One region of the Saccharopolyspora sp. 6M genome, then DNA from elsewhere that is predicted to be linked to it. Evidence: riboswitches for the same ligand, from Rfam matches in the RefSeq annotation. Region 1 holds a riboswitch; the other holds the start of a gene.
What was found. Region 1 has a riboswitch for cobalamin ahead of LCD31_RS21760 (ABC transporter substrate-binding protein). Riboswitches for the same ligand answer to the same signal wherever they lie in the genome.
Positions count from the first base shown of each region.

Region 2: another riboswitch for cobalamin. It lies ahead of LCD31_RS18205 (ribonucleoside-diphosphate reductase subunit alpha); the one in region 1 lies ahead of LCD31_RS21760 (ABC transporter substrate-binding protein).

Region 1 covers NZ_JAIUJZ010000181.1:10,554-15,288, reverse strand. The annotation lists gene LCD31_RS21770 (hypothetical protein) at 1-160, opposite strand, end outside; gene LCD31_RS21765 (hypothetical protein) at 486-1,220, opposite strand; cobalamin riboswitch at 1,487-1,654, shown strand; gene LCD31_RS21760 (ABC transporter substrate-binding protein) at 1,748-3,271, shown strand; gene LCD31_RS21755 (ABC transporter permease) at 3,268-4,227, shown strand; gene LCD31_RS21750 (ABC transporter permease) at 4,224-4,735, shown strand, end outside.
Region 2 covers NZ_JAIUJZ010000135.1:17,456-22,190, forward strand. The annotation lists gene LCD31_RS18205 (ribonucleoside-diphosphate reductase subunit alpha) at 1-2,378, opposite strand, end outside; cobalamin riboswitch at 2,500-2,724, opposite strand; gene LCD31_RS18210 (bifunctional UDP-sugar hydrolase/5'-nucleotidase) at 2,943-4,652, shown strand.

The sequences.
Region 1 (4,735 bases):
CGTGCGCGAGCCGCGCCCCGAGCGCTTCCAGCGCTTCGCGCGGCTGGAGGTCGCGCACCAGGTGCACGATCTGGTGCGGGTCCTCCGCGCCGAGTTCGGTGATCCACGCGGGGCGGCCCCCGGAATCCAGTGCTGCGGCGGGGAAGGCGGGTTCGGGCATCGTCGTCTCCAGTCGGTTCGGTTCTTCTCGGCACCTTGCCCCAGGGCACCGACAATTCCGTCCCGGTACGGTCAGGTGGAGGTCTTCGCCGTGTGAGCGGACTTCCGGCTCCAAGCGTGTCCCGCTCTCCGGAATGGCCGGACTGCAGATTTCGTCCACAGTGGACGAAAGAGTCGGGGGCGAGTCTCCCCGGATCCGAACCCCCGGTCGCGGCACCACCCGCTGCGCTCCCACCCGCTGCGCTCCCCACCATTGCGCGACCACCCGCTGCGGAACCCGCCGACGCGCCCCGGAACCGCGCGAGGGGAACGCGGGGCGCGGGCGCTCAGGTCAGCGCCACCGCCAGCAGCGGAGCCGCCCGCAGGTCGTCCATCGTCCACGTCACCCCGGCCAGCGCGCAGCCTATGCGGGTCACCGCGGCCTCGTCGGTCTCGCCCGGCTCCAGGTGGGCGCGCTCCACGATGCCGGCGGCCGCGGCGGCGGCGCGCACCTCGGCCGGTGGTTCGGCGGTCTCGTGATCGAGGTCGTCGGAAGTCGTGCGGTACGCGCGCGAACCGTCCACCGCGTAGTCGAGGCTGAGCAACCCGCTGATGTTGGCGTGCAACGTCACCGCCGGGCCGCCGGACGCGGAGAGGGCTTCCGCCGGTGCTCGCGGGACGGTCCGCGGGACCTCCGGCTCCTGCAGCGCGGACCAGTCCCCGGTGCGCATCCCGTCGAGCAGTGCGCGCATCGTGTCCAGGCCACCGACCTGGAAGGTGGTGCCCGCGTCGTCGAAGACCAGTGTCCAGCCGCCGATGCGGGTCGCCAGCAGCACCGACAGGCACTGCGGATCGCCGAGCGCCGCGCGCGGCAGCGAGGTGAACTCGTCCGGCCGCTGTTCGGGCAGCGTGCACGCCGCGGCGGAACCCGGGTCCGCGCCGAGCACCTCCAGCGCCCGCGCCGGTTCCAGGTCGCGCACCAGGTGCGCGGTGTGGTTCGGACCCGGCACGTCCAGTTCGGACAGCCAGATCGGATAACCGGTGGCGTCCAGGGTTCCAGGTGGGAAACCGGGCGTGGGCATGGCGGCTCCTCGTCGTCGTCGGCGGGTGCCGGTGAGTCTGCCCGGTGCGGTGGCGGCCGCCGCGGTTCCGCGCGCTCCCCGCTGCCGAACGCGGGAATCCCCTCGCCCGCTCGCCCAACGGGTGCTGCACCGTTCTCCGGAGGAGACCGGGCGGGCCGCTCCGCCGCGCGCGGGCGGTGGGCGACGGCACCGCGACCCGCGGTGACGGGATGCCGAGCGGTTCACACTTCCTTGACAAGGCACGACGCAGGCTGAAAAGTTGACGAGTCGTTCCAATGCGACGGTGTGCAGGAAACCGGTGCGAATCCGGTGCGGTCCCGCCACTGTGAACGGGGAGCCGCGTCCACCAGCGCCACTGTCGGGCAGCCGATGGGAAGGCCGGGCGCGACGTCGATCCGCGAGTCAGGAGACTGGCACCGTCGTACCGATTCGCACGGGGTCGCGGAGCCCCGGAGGAGGTACGCAGTGCACCCGGATTCGCCGCACACGCCCGGTTTCCCCGCTGTTCCCGAACCGGCCCGCGCCGCGTGAGCGGCGTGATCGGCCGCAGGCGGCTGCTCGCGGGCGTGGCCGGAGCGATCGCCGCGGTCCCCCTCGTCTCCTGCGCCGGCGGTTCCGGGGCGAGCGCGGGCAGGCTGCGGCTGGCGTTCCCCGCCGGTGGCGCCACCGAATCGCTCGACCCGCACACCGGTTCGCTGTTCGTCGACCAGGCCCGCGCGAAGGCGCTGTTCGACACGCTCGTCGGCTACGCCGACGACATGAGCGTGGTGCCGCGGCTCGCCGAGAGCTGGCAGCCCGACCCGACCGGTACCCGGTGGCGGATCCGGTTGCGCCCGGCCGAGTTCCACGACGGCAGGCCGGTGACCGCCGAGGACGTGCTGTTCACCTACCGGCGCATCGCCGACGACGCCACCGCGGCCCAGTCCGCTTCGCACTTCGCCGACGTCGACTTCGGCGCCAGCCGGGCGATCTCGGCGACCGAACTGGAACTCGTGCTGGGCGCGCCGAACTTCGAGTTCCCGTCGGCGTGGGGCGCGCCCGCCACCGAGATCGTGCCCGCGGGCACCACCGACTTCACCGCGCCCGTCGGCTCCGGCCCGTTCCGGTTCGTCTCCTTCGAACCCGGTGGGACCGCCGTGTTCGCCCGCTTCGACCGGCACTGGTCCGGGCCCGCGACCCCGGCCGAGCTGGAATTCGTGCCCATGGAGCAGGAGAGCGCCCGGGTCAACGCGCTGCTGTCCGGGCAGGTCGACTACGCGCACGACGTGAGCGCCAACTCGGTGCGGCTGCTGGAGCAGGGCGGCCGGGCGCGGGTGCACTCGGCGCCGTTCGGCACCATGCAGGCCCTGCTGCTCAAGGTGGACCGGCCGCCGTTCTCCGATCCGCGGCTGGTGCGGGCGGTGCGCGTCGGCCTGGACCGGCAGGCGCTGCTGGACATCGCGCTCAGCGGGCAGGGCAGGCTCGGCAACGACCTGTTCGGCGCCGGGCTGAAGTACTACCCGCCGGACCTGCCCGCGCCCGCGCGCGACGTCGACGCCGCCCGCGCGCTGCTGCGCGAAGCCGGGGCAGACGGGCTGAGCTGGGAGCTGCAGACCAGCTCCGTCGACCCCTACTTCGAATCCGCCGCCAGCCTCATCGCCCAGCAGCTCGGCGAGACGGGGATGCGCGTGTCGCCGCGGATCGGGCCGGCCGAAACGTACTTCTCCGACATCAAGGAGCACGGCGTCGCCTCGCTGTCCCGGACCGCGGCGCTGCCGGTGCCGACGTTCCTCGGGCAGCGCATGACCTCGGACGCGGGGAGCAACAACTACACCGGGTACCGCTCCGCCGAGTTCGACGAGCTCTACGGGCGGGCGCTGGCCACCGCCGACGACGCCCGCCGAGCCGACCTGCTGGTGCGCGCGCAGCGGCTCGCCCGGGAGAACAGCGGCAACGTGGTGTGGGGCTTCAGCGGCTGGAACGTCGCCACCGCCACCTCCGTGGCCGGGGTGCGGGGCGCGCCGCCGAACTCGCTGGACTGGGCCCGCTTCGATCGGGTGAGCGTGGGTTGATCGCGCCCGCCGCGCGGGCGTCCGCCGCGGTGCTGCCCCGGCTCGGCGTGGCGCTGGTGCAGATCGCCGCGGTCGCCGTCGGCGTGTTCGCGCTGACCGCGCTGCTGCCCGGCGACACCGCGCAGGTCGTGCTCGGCGAGCACGCCGACACCGGACAGGTGGAGGTGCTGCGGCGGCGGCTCGGGCTCGACCAGCCGTGGGGGACGCGGTTCGCGCAGTGGGCCGGCGGGGTGCTGCACGGCGACCTCGGCACCTCGCTGCGCACCGGCAGGCCCGTCCTCGACGAGATCACCCGCAACGCCGCCACCACCGCGCTGCTCACCGCGCTGACGCTGCTGGTGGTGCTGCCGCTGGCCGGGTGGCTCGGCGTGCGCAGCGGGCTGCGCGCCGGGAGCCGGTTCGACCGGGCGGTGAACTCGGTGGTGGTGCTGCTGAACTCGGTGCCCGAGTTCGCGCTGGCGCTGCTGCTCGTCGGCGTGTTCGCGGTGCGGGCCGGCTGGCTGCCGGCCACCGCGGGCGGGCTGTCCGGGTGGTCGCTGGTGACGCAGCCCGCGGTGCTGGTGCTGCCCGTCGGCGTGCTCGCCGCGAAGCAGCTCAGCGCGCTCGCCCGCCAAGTCCGCACCGGTGTGGTCACCGCGAACGGCGCCGAGTACGCCACCCACGTGCGCCGCGCCGGTCTCGGCGAGCGCGACGTGGTGCTGCGGCACGTGCTGCCGAACACCATCGGGCCGGTGCTGCAGCAGCTGGCGCGCACCGTGGACGGGCTGCTCGGCGGCGTCGTCGTGGTGGAGGCGCTGTTCGCGCTCGGCGGGATCGGCTCCGGATTCGTGGAAGCGGTCAAGGCCCGCGATTTGCCGGTGGTGCAGGGCTACGCGCTGCTGTTCGCGGCGATCACCATCGGCATCAACCTGGTCATCGACCTGGTGGCGCGGCGGTTCCGGGCGGGTGCGCGGTGAGCCGCGCCGCCGGGTGGCTGCTGCTCGGGGTGCCGCTGCTGGCGGCGCTGGCCGGGCCGGTGCTCGCCGGGCTGCTGCCGGGCGGCGGATCGGTGCGGGCCGCGAACGTCCCGCTGCTGCCGCCCGGGGCGGACCACCCGCTGGGCACCGACGTGCTCGGGCGGGACGTGCTGGCCCTCGCGCTGCACGGCGGGGGTTCGGTGCTGGTGCTGGCGGGCGGCGCGCTGGTGCTGACCTACCTGGTGGGGGTGCCGCTGGCGCTCGCCGCCGTCGGGCAGCCCCACCGGTGGGTCGACCGGTGGCTGACCCGCGGACTGGACCTGGTGCTGGCGCTGCCCGGGTTGCTGGTGCTCATGGTGCTGGCCGCGACCGGCACTCGGACCGGGGCGGCGCTCGTCGTCGCCGTCGCGCTGCTGCAGCTGCCCGCGGTGGTGCGGATCGTGCGCAGTGCGGCGCTCGGCGCCCGGCGGCGCGGCGTGGTGGAAGCCATGGCGCTGCAAGGGGAATC
Region 2 (4,735 bases), on a different contig from region 1:
GCGTTGAGCACGGTGAAGTCGCCCGACATGTTCGACTTCACGTACAGGTTCCGGTACAGCGGCTCGATGGACTGGCCGACGCCGCAGATGTTCGAGATCGTCGCCGTCGGGGCGATGGCCAGCACGTTCGAGTTGCGCATGCCGTTCGCGCGCACCCGCTCCCGCAGCCCGTCCCAGTCCAGTGTGGACGAACGATCCAGGTCGACGCCGGTCTCGCGGGCCTGCGCCAGCAGCTCCAGCGAGTCGATCGGCAGCACGCCCCGGCTCCACAGCGAACCCTCGAACGACTCGTAGCGCCCGCGCTCGGCGGCCAGCTCGGAGGACGCGGCGATCGCGTGGAAGCTGATGTGCTCCATGCTCAGGTCCGCGAACTCCACCGCCGCCTGCGAGGACATCGGGATGCGCTGCGCGAACAGCGCGTCCGAGAAGCCCATCAGGCCCAGGCCCACCGGGCGGTGCCGCAGGTTCGAGGCCCGCGCCTCCGGGATCGTGTAGAAGTTCACGTCGATGACGTTGTCCAGCATCCGCACCGCCGTGCGGGTGGTGCGCCGCAGCCGCTCCACGTCCAGGCCCTCGGCCGTGACGTGCCGCGCCAGGTTGATCGAACCGAGGTTGCAGACCGCGACCTCGTCCTTGCTCGTGTTCAGCGTGATCTCGGTGCACAGGTTCGAGGAGTGCACCACGCCCGCGTGCTGCTGCGGCGACCGCAGGTTGCACGGGTCCTTGAAGGTGATCCACGGATGCCCGGTCTCGAACAGCATCGTCAGCATCCGGCGCCACAGGTCCACCGCGCGGACCTGGCGGAACACCTTCAGCTCACCGCGCTCGGCGGCCGCCTCGTACTCCCGGTAGCGCTGCGCGAACGCGGTGCCGTACAGGTCGTGCAGGTCCGGCACCTCGTCCGGGGAGAACAGGGTCCACGGCTCGTCGGCCTCCACCCGGCGCAGGAACTCGTCCGGCACCCAGTTCGCCGTGTTCATGTCGTGCGTGCGCCGCCGGTCGTCCCCGGTGTTCTTGCGCAGGTCGAGGAATTCCTCGACGTCCACGTGCCAGGTCTCCAGGTACGCGCACACCGCGCCCTTGCGCTTGCCGCCCTGGTTCACCGCGACCGCCGTGTCGTTGGCGATCTTCAGGAACGGCACCACGCCCTGCGAGGAACCGTTGGTCCCCTTGATGTGCGCGCCCGTGCCCCGCACCGGGGTCCAGTCGTTGCCGAGCCCGCCCGCGTACTTCGACAGCAGCGCGTTGTTGCTGATGCCGTGGAAGATCCCGTGCAGGTCGTCGTCCACAGTGGTCAGGAAGCAGGACGACAGCTGCGGGCGGGTGGTGCCCGCGTTGAACAGCGTCGGCGTCGAGCACATGAAGTCGAACGAGGAGATCAGGTCGTAGAACTCGATCGCCCGCGCCTCCCGGTCGTCCTCGCGCAGCGCCACGCCCATCGCGACCCGCATGAAGAACGCCTGCGGCAGCTCGAACCGCACCCCGTCCTCGTGCAGCAGGTACCGGTCGTAGAGCGTCTGCAGGCCGAGGAAGCCGAACGCGATGTCCCGGTCCGCGTCCAGCGCCGCGCCCAGCCGCTCCAGGTCGAAGCGGGCCAGCTCCGGGTCCAGCTGCTCCAGCTCGATGCCGCGGCGCACGTAGTCGGCGAAGTAACCGGCGTAGCGGTCCCGCATCTGCACCTGGTCGGCCTCGGCCGGCTCGCCCGCGACGAAGCTCAGCGCCTCCCGACGCAGCTTGTCCAGCAGCAGCCGCGAGGTCACCAGCGAGTAGTTCGGCTCCGCCTCCACGAAGGTGCGCGCCGCCATCGTCAGCGACTCGGCCAGCTCCGCGGAGCTGATGCCGTCGTAGACGTTGCGCCGCACCTCGCGCAGCACCTGGTCGGCGTGCACGTCGTCGAGGTCCGAGCAGGCCTGCTCGACGACGGTCGACACCCGCTCCCAGTCCAGCGGCACCCGGGTGCCGTCCGGCGCGGTCATCTCCAGGCGGGGAGCGGCGTCCTCGACGGGAGCCACCTCGGCCTCGCGGGCCTGCGCGTGCTCCTCCCGGTAGAGCACGTAGGCGCGGGCGACACCGTGGTGCCCGCCGCGCATCAGCGCCAGCTCCACCATGTCCTGGATCTGCTCGATGTGCACCAGGCCTTCGGTACCCGCGTGGCGCAGCACGCCCTGCGCCGCCTGCTCCGTCAACTCCGCGACGATCTGGTGCAACCGCGACGACGATGCGGCCGAATCCCCCTCGGCCGCCAGGAACGCCTTGGTCAACGCCACGGAGATCTTCGTTTCGTCCCAACCGGAAACGGTCCCGTCGCGCCGCAGCACCCGCACTCCTGCCGGTACCACCGCGGTCGCTGCTGACGGCCGGGTCGTGGACTCGGTCACTGGCTCTCTCCTCGCAAGCTCGGACACCTGCCCGGAACTCCTCGGAACGCGCCAGGACCCGCGGCGCGCACGGCACCGCTCGTCCCACGACCCTCCCGCGAGGTCCCGGACGGCGCGCACCCCTCGTGCGCGCACCGATGGCAGGTCTTCGGACTCACGGGCGACCGGTGCTCGGCACCGGGCCTACTGGCCGTCGCTTCCCGGACGCCGAGCGTCCAGTGCTGCACCACCGGGAGGTGGTGACGGCGGTCGTTCCCGTTCACCGCTGCGGGGCAGTCCCGGACTCGCACCGGGTTCCCTGTTGTCACGCCGGGCGGACCGGCGAACCATCAGCGGGCGCCACACTACATCTTGGGTTCGGCGGTGATCCGGACCCCATCATCATCGGCGTGGCGGTGCCGGTGCGGAGGCGCTCGGTAGCCGTCCGCGCACTCCTCGGCCGCATCCTGCCCGGCCGCGGGCGGCTCCGCACGACCGCGAGGTGTGACGCGGAATCGGTGGTGGTCGGCAGCGGGTCCGGGCAGACTGCCTCCCGAGATCACCACCTGGGAGGAAGACCGAACCATGCGTGCCCACCGCGTGCGACGCGGACTCGCCGTCGCCGCCACCGCACTGGCCACCGCGGCCACGGCCACCGGGGCCACCGCCGGCGCCGCGCCGCAGGACCCGCCCGCGACCACCGACGTCCGGCTGATCACCTTCAACGACCTGCACGGCAACCTCGAACCGCCCACCGGGTCCTCCGGGCAGATCGAGCTCGACGACGGCCGGACCGTCGACGCCGGCGGCGCCGCCTACCTCGCCACCCACCTGCAGCGGCTGCGCGACGAGGTGCCGAACTCGCTGGTCTTCTCGACCGGCGACAGCGTCGGCGCCTCGCCGGTGAACTCCGCGCTGTTCCACGACGAACCCACCGTCGACTTCCTCAACTCGCAGGACGTGCGCGGCCACGTCGTCGGCAACCACGAGTTCGACGAGGGCTACCAGGAACTCCAACGGCTGCAGACCGGCGGCTGCCACCCGCAGGACGGTTGCGAGTTCCGGGATTCCTTCGCCGGCGCGGACTTCCCGTACCTCGGCGCCAACGTCACCTTCGAGGACGGCGGTGCCCCCGCGCTGCTGCCGTTCACCGTGCAGGTCTCCGGCGGGGTGCCGATCGGCGTGATCGGCGCGACCCTGCAGGACCTGCCCGACGTGGTCAGCCCCGAAGCGGTGCGCGGACTCCGGTTCGGCGACGAGGTCGAAGCCATCGACCGCACCTCCGACGCGCTGGAGCGCTTCGGCGTCAAGGCGCAGGTCGTGCTGCTGCACCAGGGCGACGAAGCCGACGGCGGCGGCCCGAACTCCTGCCAGGTCACCCCCGGCGGCCCCGCGAGCCGCATCGCGGAACAGGTCTCCCCGCAGGTCGACGCCGTGTTCAGCGCGCACAGCCACCAGCAGTACACCTGCACCGCCACCGACCCGGCGGGCGACCCGCGTCCCCTCGTGCAAGGCGCCTCCTACGGCAGGCTGCTGTCGGTGCTGGACCTGCGCGTCGACCGCGACACCCGCGAAGTGGTGCGGGAGAGCAGCACCGCGCGCAACGAGGTCGTCACCCGCGACGTCGAACCCGACGCCGAGACGGCCGCGCTCGTCGAGGAAGCCCGCGCGAAGGCGGCGCCGATCGCGAACCGCGCCGTCGGCACCGCCACCGGCGACCTGCTGAAGACCCCGGCGCCGTCCGGGGAATCCGGCCTCGGCAGCGTCATCGCCGACGCGCAGCTCGCCGCCACCCGCGACACGGGGGCGCAGCTCGCGCTGACCAACCCCGGCGGGGTGCGCGCCGACCTGCCGCACGCCTCTTCCCCGGCGGGCGAAGGCGACGGCGTCATCACCTACGGCGAAGCGTTCGCGGTGCAGCCCTTCGGCAACACCATGCAGACCATGACCCTCACCGGCGCGCAGCTGCGGGACGTGCTGGAGCAGCAGTGGAGCCCGGAGGGCGAGAACGTGCTGCAGGTGTCGGCGGACCTGCACTACGAGTACTCGCGGTCCGCGCCCATCGGGTCGAAGGTCTCCGGGCTCACCCTCGACGGCGCACCGGTGGACCCGGCCGCGCCGTACCGGGTGGCGGTGAACAACTTCCTCGCCGGCGGCGGGGACGGGTTCAGCGGCTTCACCGAGGGCACCGACGTCGCGGGCGGGCCGGTGGACCTGGACGCGCTGCTGGGCTACCTGGCGGAGCACCCCGACGTGGTGCCGCCGGCGCCGGACCGCATCACCGCGAAGGACTGAGCCGGGGTCCCGGCGGCGCACCCCGTGCCGCCGGGATCTCCTTTCGCACGGCCACTTCCTCCCGCCGCGCCCGGCCGCGCCGA